Regions from separate parts of the Ruminococcus sp. J1101004sp1_RTP21198st1_B9_RTP21198_201120 genome, predicted to be linked through region 1. Evidence: riboswitches for the same ligand, from Rfam matches in the RefSeq annotation. Region 1 holds a riboswitch; each other region holds the start of a gene.
What was found. A riboswitch is a leader RNA that binds a small molecule or an ion and turns the genes downstream of it on or off. The one in region 1 is predicted to bind tetrahydrofolate.

Region 1 (5,910 bases):
AAATCATTAAAGAAATTGAAGATATGTCACTAAATGCATGGCCCTCCCATAAAATGGAGCTTTATGATGGATGGATTCTCCGTTTTTCCTATTTTTATACACATAGAACAAACAGTGTGGAGCAGTTCGGAACTTCTACCCTTTCCTGGAGGGAAAAGGTTTCTTTCTGCGAAGCAGAGTATGCCCGACTGGGCAGCCCTGCAATTTTTAAGATCAGTCCTCTGGTTTCTCCGGATTTTGATTATCTTCTGGAAAACCGCAACTACGAAATCCAGCATACAACAAATGTTATGGCAGCCTCACTGGATGGAGCAGATCTTTCTGCGCCTTGCGATCTGGTAACTCTTACTGACGATATTCCAGATATTTGGATTGAAAGTCTTTTTGATCTGAAAGGCACCATTAATCCTGTTCACCGTGCTGTAGTTCCATCCATGTATCATGCCATCGTAAAAGACACCGTATGCGCCTCCATCTGGAGTAACGGAAAAATTATTGCAACCGGGCTTGGAATTCTGGATCGAAATTATATTGGATTGTACGCTATCCATGTTCGCGAAGATTTCAGACACAAGGGTTATGCTCGTCAGATTTGTACTGCGCTTCTAAAAGAAGGAAAAAAGAAAGGCGCAACTAAGGCCTATCTTCAGGTAGTAGAGGGAAACACTCCCGCACGTAATCTTTATGAATCACTTGGACTTCATTATCTCTACACCTATTGGTTCCGGGTTCAGACACATACAAACTGAAAACTTTTCAGAGCATGTTTAAAAAAGGCTGCGATCAGTGTTTATCCTGATCACAGCCTTTTATTTGGGAATCGTATTTTTTGACTTATTCAACAAGTTGATTTCTCAAACAATCAACTTTCCAGTAAGTGCATTGCTTCATAATCCATCTTATGCCATATTATTTAATTTTGGGTTTTGTATATAATTCAGATCCTGGACTGCTGCCATTTATACGGTCTTCTTCTCCAGCTTAGCAGGTCTTATGTTTCCTACAACCATGCCTGTAAGCGGGCTGAAATAAAGAAGACTGGTAAGTACGCAGTAGATTGGAGTCATGATTGCAAACTGTACAAGACGTCCTGGCATAATTGCATAGAAGTTTGCTCCGATCATTACCAGTCCTGCAGTGGTCAGTCCAAGTGTTCCCACTACGCCAGAGACTGCAATTGCGACACACATAACAACAGTCTTTACTTTTCTGTTCTTTTCAGCCATTAGTTTTCCAGCCAGTCCGGGGATCACACCCCAGGCAACTGCAGATAAAGTGATCAGTGGATTAACTCCATAGCCTTTCATAAAACATCCAATGATATCGGCAACAGCACCTTCTACGCCACCAGCTACAGGCCCCATCCAAAGACCTGCCAATACAGTGGCAACCGTTCCCAATGTAATTCGATATACACCAAGATCAATTACCAGAACGCGTGACAGCACAAGCTGGATTGCTACCAGCAGTGCAAGGAATACAAGAGTCTTAACACTCCATGTCTGTTTGTTTTTATGCATAAAAAAAACACCTCCATAATGATTAAAATAACAGAGTAGTTACCATAAATAATAATCCCTCCACATTATGAGATGTTCTCACATGTAGCAACGGGTGCGGAAAATATATCGTAAACAGTCCTGCTGCTTTTCGTTTCACGGCGACTCCCCAGCCAATGAACACTTGACGCATAAATTCCTACTTCGCTATTATTTATTTAAAATGATTATAGCACAAAATATAGAAATTTCAATATGTATTTGTTATAATATTCACATAAATAAATTAATCGTTACTGTTCACTGACAAATGTTTGTGCATACTCTCCTCTTTTTCGCATATTCTAAGAATATCTTCCCTTATATAGGAAAAATATTTGACAAAAAGGAGTGTTTCTATGAGTATAAAATCCACAAACAAATCATCTTGCCAAAAACAGCCGCCACTACAAAATCCTTATAATGTTTTTTATAATAATTACATGAATACAAATGCCACTACAGAATGTACAGGACTTGGCTATCGTATGCCAGATAACTCGGAGGAATGGAATGCATGCCGAGAGGTTTTCGATTTTCTTCCTGTACCATTTCCGGATTCGGAGGATACAAAGCAACAATGAAAAAGTTCACAAAACTATTACTCGGCTCTTTGGTACTATTCTCTCTGTCAGGATGTACTGCCGGTGATATGATCACCAGCTATACTTCTACTTCTGATCAGAGTGAAGCCACCTTACAGAACACTTCAGAAACACCCAAACAGCGTGTTTATATGGATGAAATCAAAGGAACCCTTAAGGATTTCACCGGTGCCACCCTGACTATGGAAAATCAGGAACAAACTTACGTTTTTGATCTTTCTGAAGCAACTTTGGAATGCGAAGATGGCATGATCACTGGAGATGAGATCAGTGTCATTTATGAAGGCCAGCTTTCTAACAAGGATACCAGCACTGTAAAAGCATTGAAAGTAGTAGACGACTTTCACAAAAAGAATCAGCTGGAAGTACGAAAGGCCTATGGGGAAGTACAGAGTTTGACCTCAAATACCATTACCATAAAAAATAAAAAGGGAAAAACAGCCACCTATCCAATCACTGGAACTGAACAATATTATCAGAATGGCATCCGCACCGGTGTATGGGTATACATTCATTTTAAAGGCAAGTTTGCTTCCAGTCAGGATACCCAAAGTTCTTCTCTTAATGCCAGTCATCTGAAAGTACTAAGCATTTCAGATATTGATCCGCTTACACTTCCAGATCCAACACCAACACCAGATCCTGCACAAGTTTCTGCCGATGACTCAGCAAAAGAACAGCAGATTCATGCAGAAATTCAGAATATTTCCCTGAATACGCTCACAGTTCTTCCCTCTGGCTCTGACAGCACAATAAATGTGGACTTGTCTCAGATTCCTTCTTACTTTAAAGGTGGAACAGCACCAGGCTCCTATGTAACCATAACTTGCACTGGACAATTTCAGGGAAATTCACTGGATGGTGTTACTGTTACAGCAGTCACCGGTGATGATCCGGATTCTCTTGGAAGCCGGGAAATTACCAGCTCAGTCAGCGGTACAATTATAGGCCATACAGCAAATACCGTCACACTTCAAACTGGCGATGGCGCAACCATAACCTGCTTTACAGAAGGGGCAAAGGATACCTCCACCAGTAATATGGAATCCGGCGCAGGTATCTGCATTACCTTTGATCCTACAAAATCCAAAAATTCCAACATTTATACATCTATCAAGATTCAGGACGCCTGAAGGTGTCCTGAATCCTTTTCTCTCCATCTGCCAGCCAGGCTCTCACATCCCCGGATTCTCCCAGAATGTCCATAAATGCCTGGTATTCATCCATTAAGCCCTTCCCATGTAAGACCATATAAGCTCCTGCATCACTTCCAAGAGCCACCTTTGCTCGGTACTTGTATGCCAGACGAAGGTTCTTTGCGGCCAGTTCTATAATAGGATCAAGCACTGATTCCTTATATCTTCCACATCCACGAAGATTTCGAATTGTCACAAGAGTAGGAACCCATACACTATCACTGTCAGCTAATTCTCTGATTGTTTCCGGATCAATATAATTTCCATGTTCTACTGAATCCACACCAGCTTCCACAGCTGCCTGTACACCATAAATTCCATTGGTATGGCTCATCACCGCCATCCCTTCTTCATGGGCAATATGTACCATCTCGCAGACTTCCTTCCTGTCTAAAGGCGTTCCGGTAATCTGTCCATGGTTATTAAAATCCAGAAGTCCTGTGGTCATAATTTTAATAAAATCTGCCCCTTTGTTTTTCGCTTCTTTCAAAAGGACATGGTATTCTTTCATAGTGTCAAAACCTTTTCCCACGATAGAGCCATAGTGTCCATTTTTATGGATGGCAAAAATAGGAGTACGATAATCAATTCCATATTCTGGTGCCAGTTTCCTGGCTCTTTCCGATACTCCTAATGCATCTCCACCATCTCTTACAAAGACAATCCCCAGCTCTTCATAAGCTTTCAAATGTTTCCGTATCACTTCATCGTTTACATGATCCTTATGAATAGAAATTGCATCTTTATAATTCAGTCCATCCATGATCAGGTGCGCATGACACTCTCCAAACATTTCTTCCTATAACACTGATTATCTTGAAAAATAATTCAGCTTTTCCTTTCTTCCGCAGAGCGTGTTTGAAAAAAGGACTTCTGCAAGATGTGCGTCACAATTTGTGGGAGATTTTGTCCGGAGGAGGGCATCGTAGCGGGCTATGACAACCGAATTCGGGCAAAATATACCGCAAAGTGGGGCGTACATATTGTGGGAATGCTTTTTCAAACACGCTCTAATACGGATTTTTTTCAATCCTCTTTTATTATTTATTGCAACTATTCAGCGGGTGCTATTCCGCAAGGTGCTTTTGCGAAGGAACTGAACAACTGCTATTTATTTTCGAAAAAGGCTCGAATTTCTTTCTCGGAAGCCTGCACAGACCCCTGTACAAAGAAAGGCTTACCGCCTCCCCTGCCATTCAATACTGCATTCATCTCTTTTGTAAACTGACGTAAGTCTCCGTCTTTTTCTCCCATAGCATACTTATAGCTTCCATCTGCATTCCTGGAGAATACTGCACAACGCCCCTTACAGACCTGTAAAATTGCATCTGTAAGCTTCTGAACGCTTCCTGCTTCCATTCCTTCCTGGAATAAAAGCACATTCTCTTTTTCTTTCCATTTAGCAGCTTCGCCAACGATAAATTCTTCTTCTAACGCATGTACTCTTCCCTTCAGAGCAAAATTTTCATCCTGAAGCCTTGCTACCGCTGACGCTGTTTTGTCCATTTTCGCAGACAGCTTCACGGAAATCTGACGATTCTGTTCATTTACCATATTCAGATAATCAAGCACTCGCTTACCTGACAGCATTTCCATACGAACCCCCTCACGGAATTTCACCACAGAAAGCAACTTCACCATTCCAATTTCTCCAGTACGCGTCACATGAGTTCCGCAGCATGCGCAGGTATCTGCTCCTGGAAAGCGCACAATACGAACCCATCCGGAAAGCTCTTTCTTGCTTCTGTAATCCAGATTTTTAAGTTCCTCCTCTGTAGGATAAAAAATCTCAACTTCCTGGTTTTCCCAGATAATCTGATTCACTTTCGCTTCGATTTCGGCCATTTGTTCTTCATCCAGCATTCCGTTGAAATCGATGGTGATCACATCGCTTCCCATGTGGAATCCCACATTGTCATATCCAAATGCTTCGTGTACCAGCCCACTTACAATATGCTCTCCGGAATGCTGCTGCATAAGATCAAATCTTCTGCCCCAGTTAATTTTTCCTATTACATCCATACCGACTTCCAAAGGCCCATCTGTATAATGAATTAACTCTCCATCCTTCTCATGAACTTCCTTAACATTTATTCCGCCTAATATACCGGTATCACTGGGCTGTCCGCCTCCTTCTGGATAAAAAGCTGTCTGGTTTAAAATTATTTCATAGCCTTTCTTGCTCTCACGACACTCCAACACCTTGGCGGTAAATTCTTTTTTATATACATCTTCATAATATAACTTTTTTGTCTCGTACATAAATGCTCCTTCTTTCATAAATTAAACAGCAGGATTTATTTCTATCTTTTATTCACGAAACTGATTATAGTCTATTTATGCTCTTCCCGCAATTTTTATTTTTTCTTTGTATTTAGTCATTTCAGGACGTGTTCAAAATATGCCGCAATCTCCCACAAAGTGTGACGCACACCTTGCATAAAGCCTTTTCAAACACGCTCTAACCCATCCGATATCTATGAATTCTCTCATGCAAGCATGGCTCATTCATGGTTTCCATCCGGGACTTTCATAGTAAAAACACCTTGCAAAATAGTACCAGCTGAATAA
Region 2 (5,910 bases), on a different contig from region 1:
CATCCACTATTTTTTACGATATATAATATGAATGGAAATTTTTTTATTCAAAAAGGCGCCTTATCTGTTGCTGGTCAGATTATGGACAGTGACTTTTATCTTAAAGAAACCCGGAGGACAACCTGTAAATGAATGATGATGAAATTATAAACCTGTTTTTGAAAAGAGATGAGAATGGAATTATAGAATTGAGTACTAAGTATCATCCCTATTGCTACAAGATTGCCTGGAATTTATTGGCAAATAGAGAAGATGCCGAGGAATGTCTGAATGATACCTGGTTTTCAGTATGGTCACAGATTCCTCCTACGCATCCTCCTGTATTGGCACACTTTTGCGGTCGGATTACAAGAAATCTTAGTATCGACCGTTTAAGGAAAAAGTTTGCAGGCAAGCGCCCGGATGTTCATATGGCAGATGTTATAGAGGAAATGGATCAGCTAAATGTAACTTATACCGTGGAAGAACAGCTGGCGGAAAAAGAACTGATGGAAACCATAAATCGTTTTTTGGAAGAAATGTCTCCAAAGGACAGAAATATTTTTGTACGAAGATACTGGTTTTTAGATCCTGTTTCTGCAATCTCCAAAAGGCATCATATGTCAACGGGAAGCGTGAAAATGAATTTATACAGAAACCGGAAAAAGCTGTTGAAACTGTTGGAAAAAGAAGGAGGACGCATATGAAAAAGTTTGATTTTTCAAAAGAATTTGGTAATATTGATCCGAAATATATAGAGGAAGCAGAGCGGGAATGGAGTGAAAAAAAGGAAAACCGGAGACCGAAAGGGTGGAGCAAAGCAGCAGCTGCCTGTGTGATCGTCGCCTTGGGTTCTGTTATCTTTTCTAATCCACATATCCAGGCTGCAATAAAAAATATTACATTGTCCATAGGAGAAACCCTTGGTTTCCCAAAAAGCATTGAATCTTATACGGAAGTGTTGAATACCGCTAAGGAAGACAAAGGAATTACTGTAACATTAAAAGAAGTTGTTCTGGATAATGGGGTTCTGTTAACAAAGGTGCATGCAGAAAAAACATCTTCCGGGCAAAAGGGCACGGATGATGTCCAGGATGCCTGGACCTTTGCCAATACACAGCTTGACATTGATTATCAGAAAACTACAATAAATGGACAGAAAATTGAAGAATACGAAAGCGGACACTATCTGCCGTATTCGGATGAGGATTTGCTAAATATTGGACTGGATGAAAATGTCTATGATGCTGTTCTGGAATCCCGATTTTCCCTTGATGGTGAGCTGGGAGAAAATCCGGAAGTACATTTGGTACTTGGTGCCTATCAAAATGAAAATCTTGGCGAAGATTATTTTGCAGAGTTTGAGTTTGATTTTTCTATTCCCCATGCGGAGCTTATGAAACAGACAGTTCATAAAAAGCTGGAAGATGTTTCTGTTAAAACAGAAGAAGGAACCGTAAAATTAACAGACTTTTCCATGAATAAACTGCAAAGTATAATTACGGCAGAAATTCCGGAAGAACTTGAGGAAAAGCTGTATAATGGTAATGAGATGATGCTTATGGGGACAGACAGTAAAGGAAATCAGGTACAGTATGAACTGCGCAGTAATTCAGCAGATGGTAAATCTCAATGGAGTTTTAAAACCAGTTTCTGGGGCATGTATCAGCTGGATTCTGACGGTCCGGTTCTTTTACTCCCGGATATTGACAGCGATTATCTGGAATTACAGCTTTATACCAGAGAACCTTATATGGCTGCTGCAGACACTGTCTGGGTTGATGACGATTTTGTAGAAATTGGTGAGACTACAGAAGAAGTAGAAGAAGTTCCAGAGGATACTTTGGAGGGAGAAAATCCGTCAGATGCAGAGGAGCCGGTTGAAACTCAAATTATCGGAGGGGCAGATGCTCCCACAGAAGTAAGGCTTCAAGACGATACAGACCAGAAAGAAAATACCGACGCAGCAGATAAAACGGATGAAGATTATGGAACCGAAGAAAGCGCATATGATGGAACTACAGGTGAAATCACTGCAGAATCTGACTGGACACCTGTCGGTGAAAAAATAAGGATTCAGATTAAGTAGAAAAACGTGAATCTTCTTAAAAGCTTGCGTGTGGAATTAATCTTAATCTGTTCGGTTATGAAATTTCTGAAAAGTTCAAGGACTCGGAGCGATTTGATATTGTAATATTCAAATACCCAGATGATGAAAGCCGTCTTTTTATCAAAAGAGTGATCGGACTGCCGGGAGAGGTAGTGGAAATTAAGGATGGGAAAGTTTACATTGATGGTTCGCCCACTTCATTGGATGACTCGTTCATTCCGGAGAAAATGATCGGAAGTTATGGTCCATATACAGTTCCGGAAAACTGTTATTTCATGCTTGGTGATAATCGGAATGATTCGAAGGATTCACGTTCATGGAAAAACAAATTCGTGCGATTTGACCAGATTGTGGGGAAAGCTGTTGTAAGATACTATCCTTCTTTTAAGTGGTTAGGATAATAAGAAACGCGAATATCAGTGGCTTATTAAGTACTGGAATATTCGCGTTTTTTATTTGATATCGCTAAGTTTTTATATTTTCAAATATATGTAATCAGCTGGCAGCCGGTTTTCTAAAAATACTAAAAATTCCTGTCTGTTCAATCAATCTTGTGATGGTAAAGAAGATAAAGGAATCAATTGGCCACATGATCAGGTTCTTTACAGTACGCATTGGAAGGATTGCAAGGAATCCTTTTCCGTAGAGCATGTCCAGCCATAAGGTATTTAACAGAACATTTACAATCAGAACGACAACCAGTTTTGCAATCAGCACGCGACGGAAAGTGAGCTTATGTTTGTAGTAAAAACATCCATAAATAAATGCCGCGAGCATTGCGTTAAAGGTGAACCCAAAGAAAAATGGACCATCAGGGCGGATAAAGAATTTCACAATATCCAGCACACCGGCAAACAGACATCCGGTAATGGGTCCAAACAGATAATCAGCAATCTGGTTTGGGATACCGGAAAATCCAATTTTTACATAGGGACCGATGTTGATAGAAGCAACTGAATTTAAAATCAGTGCCAGGGCAGCAAGCATTGCACAGACTGCCAGTGTAGAAGTGTTTTTCAGCTCTTTAGCTGAGGTGAGAAACATGTTCTTTGTTTTCTCCATAAAAAAATTACCTCCTTTTCTTTTTTCGCTCACAATAGGAGATAATTTATGGATTCATATTTATCTTCTGTTGCAGCGAGAAGCAATCCACGAACCGCAAGATTTCTCTTTTCGTCCTCCGGCAACTCTCCATCCGGAAGGCACTTTACGCTCATGAATTTACTCTGCATTACTTTACATGAGGCAGTATATAGCAGAGAACTGGAAAAAGCAAGTAAAAAATTACTTATTTGAGAATTTTTTTCGATAATCGTTAGCTGAAATCTTTTCCATTTCTTTAAAAACACGAGAAAAGTATTTTTCATCATCATATCCAACTAAAAGAGATATTTCTGATATCTTTTTTCCAGAACTCATTAAAAGCTGCTTTGCATGACGGATCCGTACCAGTTTTATATATTGTATAATGTTAATATCAAATTTTGCTTTGAATTTTCTTGACAAATAGGGTTCACTTAAATGAAATTCAGAAGCAATATAGGGTAAGTTAAGCTGATTCGAATAATTTTGGTCGATATATTTCTTTATGGAAATAAAAATATCCTCTGTTATATAATCCTCTTCATGTGTGGGAGTAATTACTTTTTTTCTTTCAATTTCACTTTGAGCTTTCTGTACGGCAAGGTTTAGTTTGTCAGGCTGTATTGGTTTTAAAATATAATCAAGCCCCCCCTTTATGAAAAAATTTCGGATGTATTCATAATCTGTGTATCCACTGATCGCAATAACAGGAGTAGAAACACTATTTTCAACAATCCAATCCATTAATTCCAATCCATCTGAAATAGGCATGCAGATATCTGTAAATATCAGATCTGGTGAATACTGTCGGATTAACTGAACTGCTTCTAATCCATCTTCAGCTTCGTATATTTCAGATATTTTATAGGTGCTTTTAGGAATAAGTAATTTAATACAGTCCCGAACTGGTTTTTCGTCGTCAATAATCAGCAATTTCATTAGCAGGTTCCTCCAGGAATAATGTGATCTTTATGCAAACCCCATAAGGGGAAATGTTTTCAACAGAAACGGAAGATGCATTGTGATAATACATATTAAGTCGAGTTTGGATATTGTCAAGACCGATCCCTTTTTCTTTTTCCTTGTACTGGTTGTATTTTATGGAGTGAAACATAAGCTGGAGATTATCTAATTCTTTTTTAGAGAGAGATTTTCCATTGTTTTCTACCAGTACGGTTAGGATTCCGTTGTTTAAATGTGAAGTGGCACAGATATAGTATCCTTCCGGCCGTTTTACAAACCCATGCTTAAAATAATTTTCCATAATAGGCTGAAGAATCATTTTTGGAACCATTAGGGAAACCGTATCAGGATCTGGATTCAAATCAAAATGAAAATTTTCTCCAAAACGTTGTCTTTGAAATATGAGATATCTTTGTGCATAATCAAATTCACTTTGTAATGAAATTAATGGATGCTGGATATCCATGGCGTAATTCATCATGAGAGAAAGATTAGTAATTAACGAATAAAGTTCCGGTGAATTATTTTGCAGGGCTAACGTTCCAAGAGATTGTAATGTATTATTCATAAAGTGTGGATTTAGCTGAGCTTGCAGCATTCGCAATTGCGCGTCTTTTATAGAGAGTTCAAGCTCATATTTATCTATTTTCAGTAGTTGTATTGTTTCAATCATGGAATTAAATGAGTCGTTTAGAACGCGTATTTCATCATTGCTATTTAACTCAAGAGGAGCATAACTTTTTCCTTGCTTAATATCCTTCATCTGTTTTGTCAGCAGAATAATAGGCGTAGTAAGACTTTTGGAAAAATGCCAGGTTATCAAGATGGAAAGAAACAAAAATGCAATATAAGTTGGCAGGTAAATATTCAGAATCTGAAAAATACTTTCATAAGCGTTTGTTAAAGGGACTGTTTTTATAATGGTGATGGGAGTATTTAACACTTCAATAGTCTTATAAAATATAAATTTGCTTTGTTTATTATCAGTATATTTTTGATAGTTTCCGGAGGCAGAAAGCTGATGGGCTATATTGTTTATTTCAGATGGAATTTTATTTGATAAAACATTATTTGTACTATATAAAACAGTTTCAGATGAATTGTTGATGACATAGATTGCTTCATCAGAAGCGGTTAGCATGTCCTTGGACAATTTTTCAAAAGATACACTAGAAAGTGTTATGGTAAGGGCTCCAATTGGGGTGTTTTCTGGAATACTCTGAAGATTAAGATATATAGAAACTGAGTAATTGTCTTTAGAGTTTCTGGAAGAAAAAATATGAGCTGTATAATCACCAGGGAATAAGACGGAATCAGACAGGGAAGCTGTAAGCAGATCGCGATTCTGAAATATGTAAGTTTTGTTTTTTTTGATACACTGTAAAGAAATTGACTCGATATCATTGGAAAGGTTTTGAATGGATTGCATAAAGGTCATAATGGTATTGTGATCATTATAATGCGAAGAATCTTTTTTAGTTAAAAAAGAATACATTTTGGCATTGCTAAACGGATAGTATATTCCATCAGACACATCGCAAAGATATGTATTGATGTTATTAGAAAATTGATACATGAGTTGCTCATTATATGAGATGATTTCATTGGAAAAATTATTTCGTGAATAAATGTAAGTGATGCACATGGAGAAAGATAAAGGCAGAATAGAACAGAGTAATAAAATTAAAATAAGTTTATAACGAATACTTTTTAAGTGTCCCTTCATAACAAATCCCCCATTGATTAATCAATATAATAATACTTGATTTATAATT
Region 3 (5,910 bases), on a different contig from region 1:
TGACGTGTGTGGGTAAAGAGGGTGGCAGAAATAACAAATTTTTGTCCAAGTACATTTTCTTCCGGATAGACACCATGGTTGGCAAAAATTTCCAGTTCTTTAATTTCTATTTTATCAAATCTGGTTTTATCCATAACAGTTGTTCCTTTCTGTTGGCTATTTACAATTTTGAGGAATTTGAACGCAGTCGCTTCGCGACTGCGTTCATGAGCAAGTAGCAAAGCGGATTGCGAATGTCCTCTTTACTCTCAATTACAACCCAAAATTGCTTCTGTCATCTGGATTACGCGTCTGTTTTCCTTGACATCATGAACACGCACAAAAGAACAGCCCTTCATCACACCAATTACACTGGTAGCCAGTGTTCCCTCTACACGCTGGTCTACAGGCAGATCAAGTGCCAGTCCGATCATCGACTTGCGTGAGGTGCCAAGAAGAACCGGAAAGCCCAGATTCTTAAAAAGCTCCAGATGATTCATAGTTTCCAGATTCATCTCAAATGTTTTTCCAAATCCAACCCCTGGATCGAGAATGATTTTCTCATCTTTGATTCCTGCTTTTCTTGCAAGATTGACACATTCCTGTGTCTCAGAAAGCATATCAATGAGAAAATTGTTATATTCTGTATTGGACTTATTGTGCATGAGACAGCATGCAACATCATATTTGGCAATTACAGCTCCCATTTCAGAATCATATTTTAATCCCCAGATATCGTTGACCAGATCTGCACCGGCCTGAATCGCACTTTCTGCCACGCTGCTTTTGAAGGTATCTACAGAAATGGGAATGTCAAAACGTTTTCTGACCGCTTCGATAACGGGCAAAACTCTCTGAGCTTCTTCCTCTGCACTGACCGGCGTGTGTCCGGGACGCGTAGACTCCCCGCCAATATCGATAATATCCGCACCATCCGCGATCATGGCTTCTGTATGCCGCAAAGCTTCATCTAAATGATTCCATTTCCCGCCATCGGAAAAAGAATCAGGAGTAATATTTAAAATTCCCATTATATAAGTGTGATTTTGTGTATCAAAAAAACGATTTCCAATTTTCATAAATAGAAACCATCCTTTCTGTTAGATTTTTTAGAAGGCTTAATATTCAATTGTCAGATTTTTTTTCTCAGAAGGCCAGTAACATTCTGAAGCTGCTGAACATGAAAAACAATTTCTGGACTTTTTATCAGCCTTATATAGCAGCATAGCCAACACATTATCAGATCCATCCGTCCTGTGCTGACTGATCGCAGATAATATTTCCTCTTTTTCCTGCTCTGTAAAATGCAGATCTGCCAGAATCTTTCCGGCTATTTCAGCTCCTGCAATGTCATGAGAAATACCCGACAGATATTGCTGCGCACGGCCAATGTCATGAAGAAGAGCAGTGGCATAAATGATTTCCCTGGACAGATTAAGCTTGTTTTCCAGAGAATAAATATACATCAGCCTGGCAACATCCAGAAAGTGTTCCGGCGTATGTCTGCAGAAAATACGATCTTTTTCAAGCTCCTGTATTTTCTCACAGTGCTTTTGATAAAGGGGATGCCGCCAGATTAAAGAAATACGGTTTGTTTCAGAAAAAGAACTGCTCATTTTCCGACCATGGAAAGGAACATTTTCTGCAGCTCCTTATCTTCTTTGAAGGCTCCGCGGGTTACAGTTGTAATTGTTTTGCTTCCTGGCTTTTTAACGCCTCGCATGGTCATGCAGGTGTGTTCTGCTTCCAGCATAACCATAATTCCCTTCGGAGAGAGGGCACGCTCCAGAGCGTCCGCAATCTGTACTGTGAGGCGTTCCTGGATCTGCGGTCTTCTGGCATAAACCTCTATCGTACGTGCCAGCTTGCTTAATCCTGTGACTTTTCCATCGGGAATATAAGCCAGGTGCGCCTTACCATAAAAAGGCATCAGATGATGCTCGCACATAGAGTAAAAAGTAATATCTTTTTCCAATACGATCTCATTATTTTCTACTGGAAACTGCTTCAGTAAATGGTGATCTGCTTCCTGATCGAGACCACCGTAAATTTCCTCGCACATACGTGCAATTCTGTCGGGAGTATCAATCAGTCCCTCCCGGGTAATATCCTCACCGATTCCTTCCAGAAGCAGGCGGATGGCCTGTTCTACTTTTTGTTTGTCAACCATTAAAAATAACCTCCTTTGTATTTGATTGCGGAGACTATCCTTTTTTGATAAAACCGGGGAAGGATTTTCGAATTCGAATATCTGCCTGCTTAATACGCAAAAAAGGATATCTCCAATTGTGATAGAATGTATGTCGAAAACATTCCCTTGAGCCTGTTAAAAAACGTTTCCACAAATCGCAATGTGCATCTTGCAGAAAGCTCCTTTCGGGCAGGCTCTGACACAATATGAGATATCCCTCTTATAGTGCTTGCAACGGGTGCGGATAATATACCGTAAGACGTGCTTTTCGTTTCAGTGACAACTCCCCATTCACCGAACACTTGACGCATAAAATCCTATTTTGCATATCATTCATTTCGAAAGTTAGTATATCACGTCTTTTGGGAATAGAAAAGTGTTTTTTCTTAAACAGGTTGCGAAAGGGTAACGTGGATATTATAATAGGAATAGACAAAATTCACTGGAAGGAGTCAGTTTTATGACAGTTAAAGAACGAATCACCGCACTTCGGGAAGTAATGGCAGAGAAGAAAATAGATGCTTATCTTGTTCCCACAGATGATTTTCATGCATCTGAATATGTAGGAGAATACTTTAAGTGCAGAAAATATATTACAGGTTTTACCGGATCTGCCGGCAGAGCAGTCATCATGCAGGATATGGCTGGATTGTGGACAGATGGAAGATATTTCATCCAGGCGGCCGCACAGCTGGAGGGAACGGGTGTAGAGCTTTTTAAAATGGGAGAACCAGATGTTCCCACTGTGCACCAGTTTCTGGAAGAAAAATTAGGCGAGGGAATGTGCCTTGGTTTTGACGGAAGAACCGTCAGCGCCGAAGAAGCAGATGAACTGACCGAACTTCTTGCAAAAAAAGGAGCCACTCTTCAGACGGATTCTGATCTGGTAGGAGAAATCTGGGAAGATCGTCCGGCACTTTCCTGTGAACCGGTTATGGAACTGGATGTAAAATGGGCAGGCGAATCCCGTGCTGACAAATGTGCAAGAATCCGTAAATCAATGGAAGAGAAAGGTGCAGATGGATTTGTACTGACTTCTCTGGATGACATTGCATGGCTGCTGAATATTCGTGGCGGCGATGTACATTGCTGTCCGGTTGTTCTCTCTTATCTGATAATGACAAAAACAGAAATCAGGCTGTTTGCAAATGAAAAAGCATTTTCGGCTTCAATTCTGGACGCATTATCTAAGGATGGCGTAACCATTCTGCCCTATGACAGCATTTATGAATATGTAAAAACATTTGAGAAAGACATGACAGTTCTTCTTTGTAAAAAGAAAGCCAACTGTCGTCTGGTAAACAGTATTCCGAAGGAAGTAACGATTCTGGATGAAGCCAACCTGACTTTTCTTCCAAAATCAATTAAAAATCCAGTAGAAGTAGAAAATGAACGTATCGCTCATATCAAAGACGGAGTTGCGCTTACCAAATTCATCTGCTGGCTAAAGAAAAATGTTGGCAAAATTACAATGACAGAGTTAAGCGCAGGAGAGAAGCTGTACAGCTTCCGTGCCCAGCAGGAGAACTTTATCGACAACAGCTTTGACCCCATTATTTCTTATGGCATTCATGCTGCAATCAACCATTATTCTGCCACACCAGAGACAGATATTGCCATTGAGCCTGGCAATTTCCTTCTGGCAGACACAGGCGGACACTATTACGAAGGTACTACAGATACCACCCGCACAATTGTTATGGGCTCTGTGAATGACGAGCAGAAGAAATATTTTACCGCTGTTTTACGTGGCATGCTGAACCTTGGAAATGCCAAATTCCGTTATGGCTGTACTGGTGTAAATCTGGATTATCTGGCGCGTGGTCCGTTATGGGAAATGGGACAGGATTTTAATCATGGAACAGGACATGGAGTTGGTTATCTTCTGAATGTTCATGAAGGACCAAACAGCTTCCGCTGGAGAATTATTCAGGGAGATAATGCAGTACTGGAAGAGGGTATGATCACATCAGATGAGCCTGGATACTATGTGGAAAACCAATATGGAATCCGCCACGAAAACCTGCTCGTATGCAAAAAAGCAGAGAAAACTACATTCGGCCAGTTCATGTGCTTTGAACATCTGACTATGGTACCGTTTGATCTGGATGCTGTTGTTCCCGAGCTGATGACTGTGCAGGAACGGGCACTTCTTAATAATTATCATACACAGGTATATAAAAAGATTTCTCCATATCTGGAAGAAGAGGAAAAAGAATGGCTGAAAGAAGCTACACGCGAAATCTAAAGCTAATCATTTAAAACAGTAAACAGGGGCATGTATAAAACTGATATGCATCGCCCCTGTTTTATATTTCACAGAAAAAAGCAGTGCCTGCGGGAAGGAGAATAAATGACAATAACTACTTTATGCTATATCGAAAACGATGGCAAATATTTGATGCTTCACAGAGTAAAAAAGCAAAATGACATGAACGAAGGCAAATGGATTGGTGTAGGTGGACATACAGAAAATCAGGAATCCCCTGAAGAATGTCTTCTGCGTGAAGTAAAAGAAGAAACAGGACTCACACTTACTTCCTACAAATTTCGTGGCCTGGTAACCTTTATAAACAGCGAATGTGAATCTGAGCTTATGTGTGTATTTACAGCCGATGGATATACCGGGGAACTGATTGAATGCAATGAAGGCGAACTATGCTGGGTTGATAAGAAAATAGTGCCAGAGCTTCCTACATGGGAAGGTGATAAAGTTTTTCTGAACCTGCTTCTTTCAGAGGAAAAACGTTTTTTCTCTGTTAAACTACAATATGAGGGAGAAATGCTTGTAAATACGGAAATTCGCTTATACTAAATGAAAATTAATATAACAGAAAGAAGAAACAAATATGTTAAAATAAAACAGAAACTTGCAGAAAACCTTTGCTAAAAGGACTTTATCGACCGTACAAGGAGGTTATACATGAATAAAATAAAACTTTTTGCCGGAGCACTGACGTTCATGACAACCATGGCTCCTCCAATCCATGCATATGCTGCCACAGCCAGTCACGCAGAATTAAATGCAGCTGAAAAGAACATTGATCTTGATAAATCAGTTAATCTGCAGAATTCTATTAACCTTACAGATGAAATAGCCAAAGAAAATCAGGATTCCAATATAATGTTCAGCCCCACAAGCCTTAACTTCGCCCTTGGCATGATTGCAGAAGGTGCCAAGGGCGAAACGAAAAACGCATTAAATGAATATTTAGGAACCGATGATTTTGCAGCATATGCCAGAAAGTATATGAATGTAATTAAAAGCTATAATACAGAAGACGAAAATTATGGTTATACATCGAAATTAAAAATTGCAGATGCTTTATGGGTAAATCGGGGACTGACTCTGCAGGACCAATTTCAAAAAAATGCAGAAGATAATTTTGAAGCAGAGGCGGAAATTCTTGATTTTTCTGATAAAGAAAACACATGCAATACTATTAATGCATGGTGCAATGAAAATACAGATGGGCTGATTCCGGAAATTATGAAACCTGACATGCTTAATGAAAACAGTGAATTGTGTCTCACCAATTCATTGTATTTCGAATCCGGATGGTCCCAGGATCCATGGGATGTTTCTGATGAAAAAGAAAAATTCGGCGATAACGAAGAAACAAAGTACATGACAAGCATCGGTGATAATTACTATGAAAATGATGCGGCAACAGCATTTGAAAAATACTATGCAAATAATCTGAGTTTCATTGGAATTTTGCCGAAAGCAGAAGGAGATT

Region 2: another riboswitch for tetrahydrofolate. It lies ahead of AB5618_RS19105 (folate family ECF transporter S component); the one in region 1 lies ahead of AB5618_RS01395 (folate family ECF transporter S component).
Region 3: another riboswitch for tetrahydrofolate. It lies ahead of folE (GTP cyclohydrolase I FolE); the one in region 1 lies ahead of AB5618_RS01395 (folate family ECF transporter S component).

The regions. Positions count from the first base shown of each region.
Region 1 is NZ_JBCOMI010000002.1:47,411-53,320, forward strand. It holds gene AB5618_RS01390 (N-acetyltransferase) at 1-749, shown strand, start outside; gene AB5618_RS01395 (folate family ECF transporter S component) at 960-1,520, opposite strand; THF riboswitch at 1,607-1,708, opposite strand; gene AB5618_RS01400 (hypothetical protein) at 1,898-2,122, shown strand; gene AB5618_RS01405 (hypothetical protein) at 2,119-3,276, shown strand; gene AB5618_RS01410 (amidohydrolase family protein) at 3,257-4,132, opposite strand; gene AB5618_RS01415 (DUF6783 domain-containing protein) at 4,151-4,321, opposite strand; gene AB5618_RS01420 (DUF6783 domain-containing protein) at 4,262-4,567, shown strand; partial or broken gene AB5618_RS01425 (alanyl-tRNA editing protein) at 4,951-5,619, opposite strand.
Region 2 is NZ_JBCOMI010000041.1:9,836-15,745, forward strand. It holds gene AB5618_RS19090 (RNA polymerase sigma factor) at 129-686, shown strand; gene AB5618_RS19095 (DUF4179 domain-containing protein) at 683-2,068, shown strand; gene lepB (signal peptidase I) at 2,131-2,490, shown strand; gene AB5618_RS19105 (folate family ECF transporter S component) at 2,585-3,151, opposite strand; THF riboswitch at 3,223-3,320, opposite strand; gene AB5618_RS19110 (response regulator) at 3,374-4,111, opposite strand; gene AB5618_RS19115 (sensor histidine kinase) at 4,092-5,861, opposite strand.
Region 3 is NZ_JBCOMI010000010.1:138,851-144,760, forward strand. It holds gene folK (2-amino-4-hydroxy-6-hydroxymethyldihydropteridine diphosphokinase) at 1-134, opposite strand, end outside; gene folP (dihydropteroate synthase) at 249-1,058, opposite strand; gene AB5618_RS08985 (HD domain-containing protein) at 1,098-1,595, opposite strand; gene folE (GTP cyclohydrolase I FolE) at 1,592-2,149, opposite strand; THF riboswitch at 2,401-2,497, opposite strand; gene AB5618_RS08995 (aminopeptidase P family protein) at 2,631-4,418, shown strand; gene AB5618_RS09000 (8-oxo-dGTP diphosphatase) at 4,524-4,985, shown strand; gene AB5618_RS09005 (serpin family protein) at 5,094-5,910, shown strand, end outside.